One region of the Cedecea sp. NFIX57 genome, then DNA from elsewhere that is predicted to be linked to it. Evidence: predicted binding sites of a transcription regulator. Region 1 holds the regulator's gene; the other holds the start of a gene.
The links. The regulator Fur, encoded in region 1, represses iron uptake genes when iron is present. The targets are predictions, from matches to a motif close to ATAATAATGAGAACNACTATCAA.
Positions count from the first base shown of each region.

Region 2: the regulator Fur is predicted to act here: its motif matches at 2,243-2,265, upstream of feoA (ferrous iron transporter A).

Region 1 covers NZ_FXAS01000010.1:72,527-78,544, forward strand. The annotation lists gene chiP (chitoporin ChiP) at 150-1,556, shown strand; gene chiQ (ChiQ/YbfN family lipoprotein) at 1,603-1,929, shown strand; gene fur (ferric iron uptake transcriptional regulator) at 2,023-2,469, opposite strand; gene fldA (flavodoxin FldA) at 2,749-3,279, opposite strand; gene ybfE (LexA regulated protein) at 3,459-3,737, opposite strand; gene ybfF (esterase) at 3,879-4,646, opposite strand; gene seqA (replication initiation negative regulator SeqA) at 4,821-5,369, shown strand; gene pgm (phosphoglucomutase (alpha-D-glucose-1,6-bisphosphate-dependent)) at 5,397-6,018, shown strand, end outside.
Region 2 covers NZ_FXAS01000003.1:63,033-69,050, reverse strand. The annotation lists gene feoB (Fe(2+) transporter permease subunit FeoB) at 1-1,841, opposite strand, end outside; gene feoA (ferrous iron transporter A) at 1,894-2,118, opposite strand; gene B9Y90_RS02985 (Tex family protein) at 2,569-4,905, opposite strand; gene greB (transcription elongation factor GreB) at 5,017-5,496, opposite strand; gene ompR (osmolarity response regulator transcription factor OmpR) at 5,735-6,018, shown strand, end outside.

The DNA.
Region 1 (6,018 bases):
AATTCGCGTCGCGAAAAATAGTCTATGAGCAGCAGTAATGCGGGTGTGTTAAGCAAAAACCGCTTTTAGCCGTCAGGCAATTTTACTTTTTTCGTCAATGGCGCTTTTCACGTCAGACGATGATTTTTACGTCAAAGAGGAATTTAACTATGCGTACGTTTAGTGGCAAACGTAGTGCGCTTGCTCTTGCTATTGCAAGCGTTACCGCTCTTTCTGGCTTTGTAGTGGCTCCGCAGGTTAGTGCTGCGGGTTTTGTTGATGACTCCACGCTGACCGGCGGCATCTATTACTGGCAGCGTGAGCGTGACCGTAAAGATGTGTCCGACGGTAAGTACAAAACTAACCTGTCGCACTCAACCTGGAACGCCAACCTCGACTTCCAGTCCGGCTATGCGGCCGATATGTTTGGTTTCGATATTGCCGCCTTCACCGCCATTGAAATGGCCGAAGACAGCGCCAGTGGCCACCCGAACGAAATCGCATTCTCCTCTAAAAATAAAACCTACGACGAAGACTACTCCGGTGATAAAGGCGGCATTAGCCTTTATAAAGCGGCTGCTAAATTCAAATACGGCCCGGTATGGGCACGTGCAGGTTACATTCAGCCAACCGGCCAAACGCTGCTAGCACCACACTGGAGCTTCATGCCTGGTACTTATCAGGGTGCTGAAGCAGGGGCCGCATTTGACTACGGTGATGCCGGTGCGCTGAGCTTCTCCTATATGTGGACCAACGAGTACAAGGCGCCGTGGCACCTTGAAACCGACAAGTTCTACCAGAACGACAAAAAAACCAAAGTTGATTACCTGCACTCCATCGGCGCGAAGTATGACTTCAAAAACGACCTGATTCTCGAAGCCGCATTTGGCCAGGCGCAGGGCTTTGTTGATCAGTACTTCGCTAAAGCCAGCTACAAATTTGACGTTGCAGGTAGCCCGCTGAGCACCAGCTACCAGTTCTACGGCACCCGTGATAAAGCCGCGAACAACACTATCAACGATATCTACGATGGCACCGCATGGCTCCAGGCGTTGACCTTTGGTTATAAAATTGGCCAGGTTGACCTTCGTCTCGAAGGGACCATGGTGAAGGCAGAAGGGCAGCAGGGTTACTTCCTGCAGCGTATGACGCCAACCTACGCTTCTTCCAACGGTCGTCTGGATGTGTGGTGGGATAACCGCTCTGACTTCAACGCCAACGGTGAAAAAGCCGTGTTCTTCGGCGCAATGTATGACCTGAGCAACTGGAATCTGCCGGGTTGGGCAGTCGGTGCTTCTTACGTTTATGCATGGGATGCAAAACCATCCACCTGGGCGCTTGATGCTTCCGGTAACCGCCAGGATCTCGCTTCCAACAAGATCAAAGAGTCTTCTTACAGCCTCGATGCAATGTATACCGTGCAGGAAGGCCGTGCGAAAGGCACGCTGTTCAAACTGCACTTCACACAGTACGACAACCACTCCGACATCCCAAGCTGGGGCGGTGGTTACGGCAACATGTTCCAGGATGAGCGTGACGTGAAGTTCATCGTGATTGCTCCGTTCACCATCTTCTGATGTGAAACCGGGCGCGTAAGCGCCCGTTTTTTATAAGGAACCGCACATGAAAAAGATTCTACTGGTCACTGCGGCTGTTTTCACGCTGTCTGCCTGCGTTCAGCCTCCGGCACCTCCGGAAGATTCACGCCTGAAGCAGGCCTATAGCGCCTGTATCAACACGGCGGAGGGCAATCCGGATAAAATTGAAGCCTGCCAGAGCGTGCTGAACGTACTGCGTCAGGAAAAACAGCATAAAGCGTTTGTTGAAAAAGAGACTGTGAACGTGTTGGATTATCAGAAATGCATCCAGGCAAGAAAGAGCGGCAATGATGAAGCCGCGAAGGTGCGCTGCGATAAGATTTGGCAGGAGATTCGCGCCAATAACAGCTGATAATCCTTTCAGTCAATAAAAAAACCGGCAAGGGAAACCTGCCGGTTTTTGCTTTTAAACGCCACCGAAGCAGCGTTTGTTAATGCGGATTACTTATTTCGGATCGTGGGCCGTGTCGTCTTCACGGCAGTCGCCTTCGGCACAGTGTCCGTACAGATACAAACTGTGGTTAGTCAGGCGAATACCGTGGCGCGCGGCAATTTCACGCTGGCGAGATTCGATAGAATCGTCGCTGAACTCGATGACTTTTCCGCAGTCGAGGCAGATCAGGTGATCGTGGTGATGCTGCTGGGTCAGCTCGAAAACGGACTTGCCGCCTTCAAAGTTGTGGCGGGTCACGATCCCGGCATCATCAAACTGGTTCAGTACGCGGTAGACCGTCGCCAGGCCAATTTCTTCGCCCATGTCGATCAGACGTTTATATAAGTCTTCCGCGCTGACGTGATGATTTACCGGCTCTTGCAGCACTTCGAGGATTTTTAATCGCGGAAGCGTGACTTTCAAGCCGGCCTTCTTTAATGCGGTATTGTTGTCAGTCATGCGGAAATTGTCCTGTTGCTTAACGATTCGCTCAAACTGCAGTGAGCGTTAAGAGTAATGCGTCTCATTATAGAACTGCTACTTCTAAATGGGAACCGCAAGTATGGTGCAAAATAAGGCTGAAAAATCGTGGCGGCGTCGCCATTTACAGTAATTATCAGCCAAGCTGTCAGGAAGACATTGTACAGGGATGTACGAGAAAGTTACAAACTTGTAGCAATTATTTTCATTGCTACAAGCTATCAAAATGGCGCAAATGCTGTATTTGCGCCAGAGAAATCAGGCGTTAATGATATCGGCCAGATTCAGTTCTTCAGAAACTTGCTTAACCCACTTCTCAACGCGTTCTGCGGTCAGTTCTGGCTGACGGTCTTCGTCAATGGCCAGGCCGACAAAGTTGTCGTCATCCGCCAGGCCCTTGGAGGCTTCAAAGTGGTAACCGGCGGTTGGCCAGTGGCCCACAATCGCCGCGCCGCGCGGTTCGATAATGTCGCGGATGGTGCCCAGTGCATCACAGAAGTATTCTGCGTAATCTTCCTGGTCGCCGCAGCCGAACAGCGCCACCAGTTTGCCGTTGAAATCGACTTCTTCAAGAGTAGGGAAGAAATCATCCCAGTCGCACTGGGCTTCACCGTAGTACCAGGTCGGGATGCCGAGCAACAGAATGTCGAAACCTTCGAGATCTTCTTTGCTGCTTTTAGCAATGTCATGCACCTCAGCAACGTCTTTACCGAGCTGTTTTTGAATCATTTTCGCGATATTTTCGGTGTTACCAGTGTCGCTGCCGAAAAAAATGCCTACGATTGCCATGAGTAAAATAACCTCTTGAAACTTAATAGTATGCTGGCCGTCAAATGCCCACGTATAGGGCAATCATAGCAGAACAGCTCCGGCAGCGGAAACAGCTATCACACCCGGGTGCACAGTCTGCAACATGGTTTAGCTCACCCTTTTGAGATTTCAGATAACCCGCAGGGCGGCTGAAGGCGTTACCCGAGATTTTTAAGCTGCTCGAGCAGCATCTCTTCGATCAGTTCGCTGCGGCTGATGTTGCGGGCGTCAGCCAGCTGGTTGAGGGCATCGACCGCATCATTGTTCAGTTTTAGCTCAACCCGCTTCAAACCACGCACTTTATCGCGCTTCAGCTGATTGCGCTTATTGATACGCAATTGCTCATCACGCGAGAGCGGATTGGTTTTCGGCCGCCCGGGGCGACGCTCGTCCGCGAACAGATCTAATGTAGTACGGTCCGTTTGTTCTTTTGCCATGATTAGAATACTGACAGGAAATTCTGGCTGCAGGGGCAGGGTGCCGGTGCAATTAAGCGCGCCATCATACATCAGCGCGCCATTCCCGCCAACGCGTTAGCGACTTCTGCTGCCCGGTCGGTCTGTTTTTAATCAGTTTTTCTACTCAGCGTCGATAAATCGGTGAATCGCCCGCAAAACGGCGTCCGGTTTTTCCGCATGAACCCAATGACCTGCTCCAGCGATGACGTGAGCGCGGGCCTGTGGGAACTGACTTAACAGCGCCTCGCGGTGGCTTTCATCAACATACGGAGAATTCCCGCCGCGGATAAACAACGCTGGATGTGGCCAGGCCGGGACAGGCTGCCAGCCAACGATATTTTCATATTGCTGCCAAAGCACGGGCACGTTGAACTTCCACTCGCCGTCAGCAAAGGATTTCAGCAGAAACTGAATAACGCCTTCCTCAGTAACGTGGTCGCGCATGATTTGCGCCGCCTGCTGGCGAGTTTTTACGCACGCTTCGCTGACCGCGCGAATAGCCGCGAAAATTTCGTCATGACGGCGAACCTGATAGTTAACCGGCGCAATATCGATCATCACTAGCTTATCAATACGCTGAGGTGCGATTGCGGTAAGGGCCATCACCACTTTGCCGCCCATGGAATGACCAATAAACGTGGCTTTTTCGATGCCGTATTCGTCCAGGGTATCCAGAACGTCCCCGGCCATTGCGGCATAGCTCATGTCATCGCTGCGCGGTGACAGTCCATGATTGCGCAGATCGATCTGCAGCACCGCGTGATCTTTACCCAGATCCCGAGCCAGAACGCCGAGGTTATCCAGGCTGCCGAACAGGCCGTGGATCAGTACAATAGGGGAATTGCTATTCGATTGTTGCGCAGTTTGCAGGCGAGCATTTAATTTCATGGCAAAGTTCTTTATTTTGGTTCGTTTGGTTAGGGTATCATGTTGGCATTCCCGCGGGCGTGCGGCAAATATTCAGTTTACTCTGACTTTGAGCTGCCTCTCCTGTTCGCTGTTGGGATTTGACCCTATAATCCCAACGACTTGTATTCAGAAAAGATATCGCACTGGATTAAGATGAAAACAATCGAAGTTGATGACGAGCTTTACCGCTATATTGCCAGCCAGACTAAACACATCGGCGAGAGCGCGTCAGACATTTTACGGCGTATGCTTAAATTTACCGCCGGGCAAACACCAGCAGCCACTTCTACGCCAGCCGCGCCTGAGCGCGCTGCGGCTCCCGTTGTTGAAGAAAAACCTGCGAATACCGCTCGTAACCGCGTGCGTGCCGTTCGTGAGCTGCTGCTTTCCGACGAGTATGCTGCCCAGAATAAAGCCGTAAACCGCTTTATGATGGTGCTGTCCACGCTGTATCAGCTGGATGCAAAAACCTTCGGCGAAGCCACTGAATCACTGCACGGCCGCACCCGCGTCTATTTTGCTGGCGATGAGCAAACGTTGCTGGCAAACGGCAATCAAACCAAGCCGAAACATGTTCCGGGCACCCCATACTGGGTGATTACCAATACGAATACTGGTCGTAAATGCAGCATGATCGAACACATCATGCAGTCAATGCAGTTCCCTGCGGAGCTGATTGAAAAGGTTTGCGGCACTATTTAAAAACCTGGCGTCAGTAAGGAAGAGCCAATGGCTAACCACGATCGTGCGGGCCAACCTGCACAACAGAGCGACTTGATTAACGTAGCCCAGCTTACGGCGCAGTATTACGTGCTTAAGCCAGTGGTGGGGAACAGCGAACACGCGGTGAAATTCGGGACCTCCGGCCACCGTGGTAGTGCCGCACGTCATAGCTTTAACGAACCTCATATTCTGGCGATTGCGCAAGCTATCGCTGAAGAACGCGCGAAGAATGGGATCACCGGTCCGTGCTATGTGGGCAAAGATACCCATGCGCTGTCCGAACCTGCGTTTATCTCCGTGCTGGAAGTGCTGGCCGCCAACGGCGTGGATGTCATTGTGCAGCAGGATAATGGCTACACGCCGACGCCTGCGATTTCTAATGCCATCCTGGTGCATAACCAAAAGGGCGGCGCTCAGGCGGACGGGATTGTGATCACGCCATCCCACAACCCACCGGACGACGGCGGCATCAAGTACAACCCGCCAAACGGTGGCCCGGCTGATACCAACGTTACCAAAGTTGTTGAAGATCGCGCTAACGCGCTGCTGGCCGACGGCCTGAAAGGCGTGAAGCGTATCTCACTGGATAAAGCCTGGGAAAGCGGTCACGTTCAGGCGCAGGATCTGG
Region 2 (6,018 bases), on a different contig from region 1:
CCCAGCTCATCAAGCAGGTTAAAGCTTGCGGCATCAAATTCCTCGTTATGGATATCTTCGGCGGTATAAAGGGTATTCAATGTACCGACCACCACTTCTTTTGCCATCGCGCCGGTAAACAGCCCAACGGTGGCCTGCCAGTTGTCGTCGTGGACACCAATCGGCTTCAGCAGAGGGGTTAACACGCGGCTGACGGAGGCAAGGGCGGAATCGTTAATGTTATCTACCGGCTTACCGCTAAAGGAGAAGCTATTCAGGGCGCCGATGAAAATACTGACGATCACGATGACCTTCCCGGCGCGCAGCACGAAGCCTTTCAGGCGCTGCCAGGTTTGCAGAATCAGGCTCTTGAGATGTGGGACGTGGTAAACCGGCAGCTCCATGACGAAGGGCGAGGCTTCGCCGCGCATGATGGTGTGCTTCAGCATCAGGCCGGTAAGAATAGCCATTACGATGCCGAGAATATAAAGCGAGAACACCACTAACGCACCCTGCTGGCCGAAGAATGCGGCGGCAAACACCGCGAAAATCGCCAGGCGTGCGCCGCAGGACATAAATGGCGCCATCATGATGGTCATCAGCCTTTCGCGTGGCGCATCAAGCGTGCGGGCACCCATGACCGAAGGGACGTTGCAGCCGAAGCCGACGATTAGCGGCACAAAGGATTTGCCCGGCAACCCCAGGGATTGCATCAGGCGATCCATCACAAAAGCGGCGCGAGCCATATAGCCCGAATCTTCCAGGAAAGACAGGAACAGGTACATCATGCCGATTTGCGGTACCAGCGGCAGCACGGTATTGATCCCGCCGCCGATGCCCTGGGCCAGGAAAATCGTCAGCCATTCCGGGAAGTGCAGCGTATAACCGAGCCACTGAATACCGTGAATGAATATCGCCACCGAGCCGCCATCAAAAATGGGCTGTAGCGCGCCGCCGATGTTAATCGCCAGCAGGAACATCAGGTACATCACCAGCATGAAGATCGGCAGGCCGAGGTAACGATTGAGGATGATTTTATCCATCGCCACCGTCAGCCGGTTGGGTTCGGCGGTCAGGCTATTGCTAACTGCATCACAAATGGAGGCGATGCTTTGATAACGTGCATCCGCAATGAGCAGGGCTGGATCGTCAACGGTCTCGGCCAGACGGCCCCGCGCAGCGTCAAGATTGTCTGTGGCATTACCTGCATAAGCGAGGCTGTAGATATCCCCTTCCAGCATCTGCAGCGCCAGCCAGCGGCGCTGCGTCACCGGCATGTCCTGCGGCATATCTTCGGCCAGCTTTTTTGCCTCTTGCAGCAAAATCTGCGGATAGAGCACCAGCTCGTTATTCTCGTTGGGTTGCTTGCGATCAATGGCGAGTTTCAGGCTTTCAATACCGCGCCCACGAGTCGACACCAGCGGCACGACGGGGCAGCCAAGGCGAGCGGCCAGCGCGTCGATATCGATGCGGATGGCCTGCTTCTCGGCGATATCCAGCATGTTCAGAGCCACCACGCACGGAATGCCCAGCTCGAGCAACTGGAGCGTCAGATAGAGGTTACGCTCAAGGTTAGAAGCATCCACTACGTTGATTAGCAGATCGGCATCGCCGCTCAGGATGTAATGACAGGCGATTTGCTCATCAAGCGAAGTTTGCGACGAAATGGTGGTGAGTGAGTAGGTGCCGGGTAAATCAACCAGCGTGACCTGGTGCTCAAGGGTGGAAAACTGACCTTCTTTGCGTTCTACGGTGACACCCGCCCAGTTCCCCACGCGCTGACGGGCACCCGTCAGCTGATTAAATAACGTGGTTTTACCCGAGTTAGGGTTGCCGATTAAACCTATGGTTAAGTTTTTCATTTTATTCGTGAACTTCGTTGAATGTGCAAAAGGCGCGGACGCTTCCCTACCGTTAGGCAACGGCTTCGATATTGACCAGCGCGAGATCTTTTTTGCGCAGCACCAGGCTTACGCGGCGCGTTTCGATATGAATAGGGTCGCCGAGAGGCGCTACACGGACGACGTTGAATGAAGAGCCCGGCAGCATGCCGAGGGACAATAATTTTTGTCGATAAGCCGGACTGATTTCACTGGCGAAGCCAGTAATTTTCCACGCGCTATTCGGTATGAATTGCATAGGACCTACTTAGAGCTGGGCTCTGCATTGACGCTGACTGAATGATCGTTTTATTCGCAGGTGATGCGTGTAATAAAAACGAATTAAGTTATCGGAAGAAAGAGAAGAAATATCGTTCAATGCAATGATAATGAGAATGGTTACTGTCGACAATATTTATTTTTCTGGGTGGATTTAACCAAAATAGGTATTTTCGAGGCTGGTCTGGCGAGGCTGTTATTAACTTCGTAAAGAAAGATGTTTATTAATTGCATGAAAAATAGAGTAATAGCTTCTCATTGGAGAGCGATGGATGTTATTTCGCTATTGCTGATGTTACAGGGATGATAATCACTGGTTTCACGGTGGGGTAAATATTGAAAATTGATTTAGATCAAGAGTACGTTATTTTTCTGCTTTTATAGCCTACGGAAGAAATAAAACCTCTCCCCAAAGGGAGAGGTCAGACAATTAACGTTTCTTGCCCATTGCTGCGGCCAGAGCATCCATCATCGCGCTGTTCCCACCGCCGGCGTTTTCTCGCCCGCGTGGTTTTTGCTGCGCTGCTGGTCTGCCTTTTTGCTCGCGAGAGGCATTGTTACCGCTATTGCCGCGACGGCTGCCACCTTCGCCTGGCTGCTCGTCAAGACGCATGGTTAGGGCGATGCGTTTGCGCTGCAGGTCCACTTCCAGAACTTTGACCTTTACGATATCGCCCGCTTTCACCACTTTGTGCGGATCGTCGATGAATTTGTCCGACAGGGACGAGATATGCACCAGGCCGTCCTGATGCACACCGATGTCGACAAATGCGCCGAAGTTGGTGACGTTGGTCACCGCACCTTCCAGCACCATGCCCGGCGTCAGGTCATTCATGGTTTCAACGCCTTCGGCAAACTGTGCAGTTTTAAATTCAGGGCGCGGGTCGCGGCCCGGTTTTTCCAGCTCTTTGATAATGTCCGTCACGGTAGGGACGCCGAAACGCTCATCGGTAAACTGGCTGGCTTTCAGATCGCGCAGTTCGCTACTGTTGCCCATCAGGTCCTGTAGCGCCTGTTGAGTGGCGGCCAGGATACGCTCGACCACCGGATAGGCTTCCGGGTGCACGGTGGAGGAATCCAGCGGGTTATCGCCGTGGTTGATACGCAGGAAGCCCGCACACTGCTCAAAAGCTTTTGGCCCCAGGCGGCTGACTTTTAGCAACTGCTGGCGGTTCTGGAAGCGGCCATTTTCGTCGCGCCAGTTGACGATGTTTTGCGCCATCATGCGGGTCAGGCCAGCTACGCGGGTAAGTAGCGGCACGGAAGCGGTGTTGAGATCTACGCCAACGGCGTTCACGCAGTCTTCGACGACTGCATCCAGCTTTTTCGCCAGTTGAGTCTGGCTGACATCGTGCTGGTACTGGCCCACGCCGATGGATTTCGGGTCGATTTTCACCAGCTCTGCCAGCGGGTCCTGTAGACGACGGGCGATAGAGACCGCGCCGCGGATAGAAACGTCCAGGTCCGGGAATTCCAGCGCCGCCAGCTCGGAAGCAGAATAAACGGAAGCACCTGCCTCGCTGACGATCACTTTCTGGGCGGTGACTTTCGGGAACTGTTTTTGCACATCCAGGAAGAAGCGCTCGGTTTCACGGGATGCGGTACCGTTGCCGATAGCGACCAGCTCGACGTTATGTTTCTCACAAAGCGCCGCCAGGGCCACGGCGGCTTTTGCAGCCTGACCGGTATGCGGGTAAATGGTATCGGTCGCGACCAGTTTGCCGGTGGCGTCAACCACCGCGACTTTTACGCCGGTGCGCAGGCCAGGATCGAGGCCCATCGTGGCGCGCAGTCCGGCCGGGGCAGCCATCAGCAGATCGTGAAGGTTGCGGGCGAAAACATTGATGGCTTCATCTTCGGCGCGTTCGCGCACGGTGCCCATCAGCTCGGTTTCAAGGTGCATTAACACCTTGATACGCCAGGTCCAGCTCACCACGGCCTTGCGCCAGCTGTCGGCCGGGGCATTGTTCAGGCGCAGATTCAGATGAGAGATAATCAACTGCTCGCAGTAGCTCTCGCGCGGCGGCTCATCAAACTGCGGGTCGGCATTCAGCGACAGCTGTAAAATGCCTTCGTTACGCCCGCGGAACATCGCCAGCGCACGGTGAGAGGGAACGGTGGCAATGGCTTCGTGGTGGGCGAAGTAGTCGCGGAATTTCGCGCCTTCTTCCTCTTTACCGCTTACCACGGCGGAAACCAGGTGCGCATTCTTCCACAAATAGTCGCGTACTTTTGCCAGCAGCGCGGCATCTTCAGCGAAGCGTTCCATCAGGATGTAGCGCGCCCCGTCCAGCGCAGCTTTGGTGTCAGCGACGCCTTTGTCGGCATCCACAAAGCGGGCGGCTTCCTGCTCCGGGTCGTGCGAAGGCTCGTTCCACAGCAAATCCGCCAGCGGCTCAAGACCAGCTTCGATAGCGATTTGCCCGCGGGTACGGCGCTTGGGTTTATACGGCAGGTAAAGGTCTTCGAGTTCGGTTTTGCTCAGCGTGCCGTTGATGGCGCCGGCAAGTTCGTCGCTCAGTTTACCCTGCTCGGAAATAGACTTGAGGATGGCCTGACGGCGCTCTTCCAACTCGCGCAAGTAGCTAAGACGAGTCTCCAGTTGACGCAGTTGCGTGTCATCCAGACCGCCGGTGACTTCCTTACGATAACGTGCAATAAACGGCACGGTATTCCCTTCATCCAGCAGGCGAACGGCAGCTTCTACCTGTTCGTTTCTGGCCTGAAGCTCACCCGCAATAATGCGGCAAAGCGAATCATTCATCATGGCTTTTCATCTGTGTAGTACGGAAAATTCAGCAAACAGTTATACGGATCGGGGCGCGAAAATGCCAGCCGACGACCCCCGGATATTGGGTTTCAGACAGTTCTGTGCGCGTTACTCGGGTTTAGGGTACTCAATTTCATTGACGTACCACTGGGCTTCTCCCCCTGGTGTTTGCACCACGGCTAAATCGCCCACTTCTTTTTTGAGCAGCGCGCGCGCCATCGGCGAATCAATAGAAATGTAGTCCTTGCGGCCAAAGATTTCGTCGTAGCCGACGATGCGAAAACGCAGCAGATCGCCGTCGTCGTTTTCTATTTCGACCCACGCGCCGAAGAAGACTTTGCCTTCCTGCTGCGGTGAGTAATCGACGATTTTCAGGCGCTCGAGGGATTTGGTGATGTAGCGAACCCGGCGGTCAATTTCACGCAGGCGTTTTTTGTTGTATTGGTAGTCGGCGTTTTCGCTGCGATCGCCGAGGCTGGCGGCCCAGGTCACTTTTTTGGTCACTTCGGGGCGCTCTTCACGCCACAGATAATCCAGCTCTTTTTTGAGCTTTTCGTAGCCTTCACGGGTGATTAACGGCGTTTTCATCTTTCTGCCCTGCAGCCTGTAAAATCAGAGTGTGATTTAAACCGATGCTCAATGAGGAATGCAACCGGCGCATTTTGGGAAGCAAGTCACCAAATTTTGATTTAAAACGTTGATAACCGACTGTTTAATATGCTTTGTAACAATTTCGACTAGAATGTATACCAGAATTGACTGGTTGTATTAGCGCAGTTTTTTAAGAATACACACTCAACTGTTCGAGCCTTTGGGAGTACAAACGATGCAAGAGAACTATAAAATTCTGGTGGTCGATGACGACATGCGTCTGCGCGCGCTGTTAGAGCGTTATCTCACCGAACAGGGCTTCCAGGTTCGCAGCGTCGCTAACGCCGAACAAATGGATCGCCTGCTGACCCGTGAATCCTTCCACCTGATGGTGCTGGACCTCATGCTGCCGGGCGAGGATGGTCTTTCTATTTGCCGCCGTCTGCGCAGCCAGAGTAACCCAATGCCGATCATTATGGTGACCGCGAAAGGCGAAGAAGTTGACCGTATCGTCGGCCT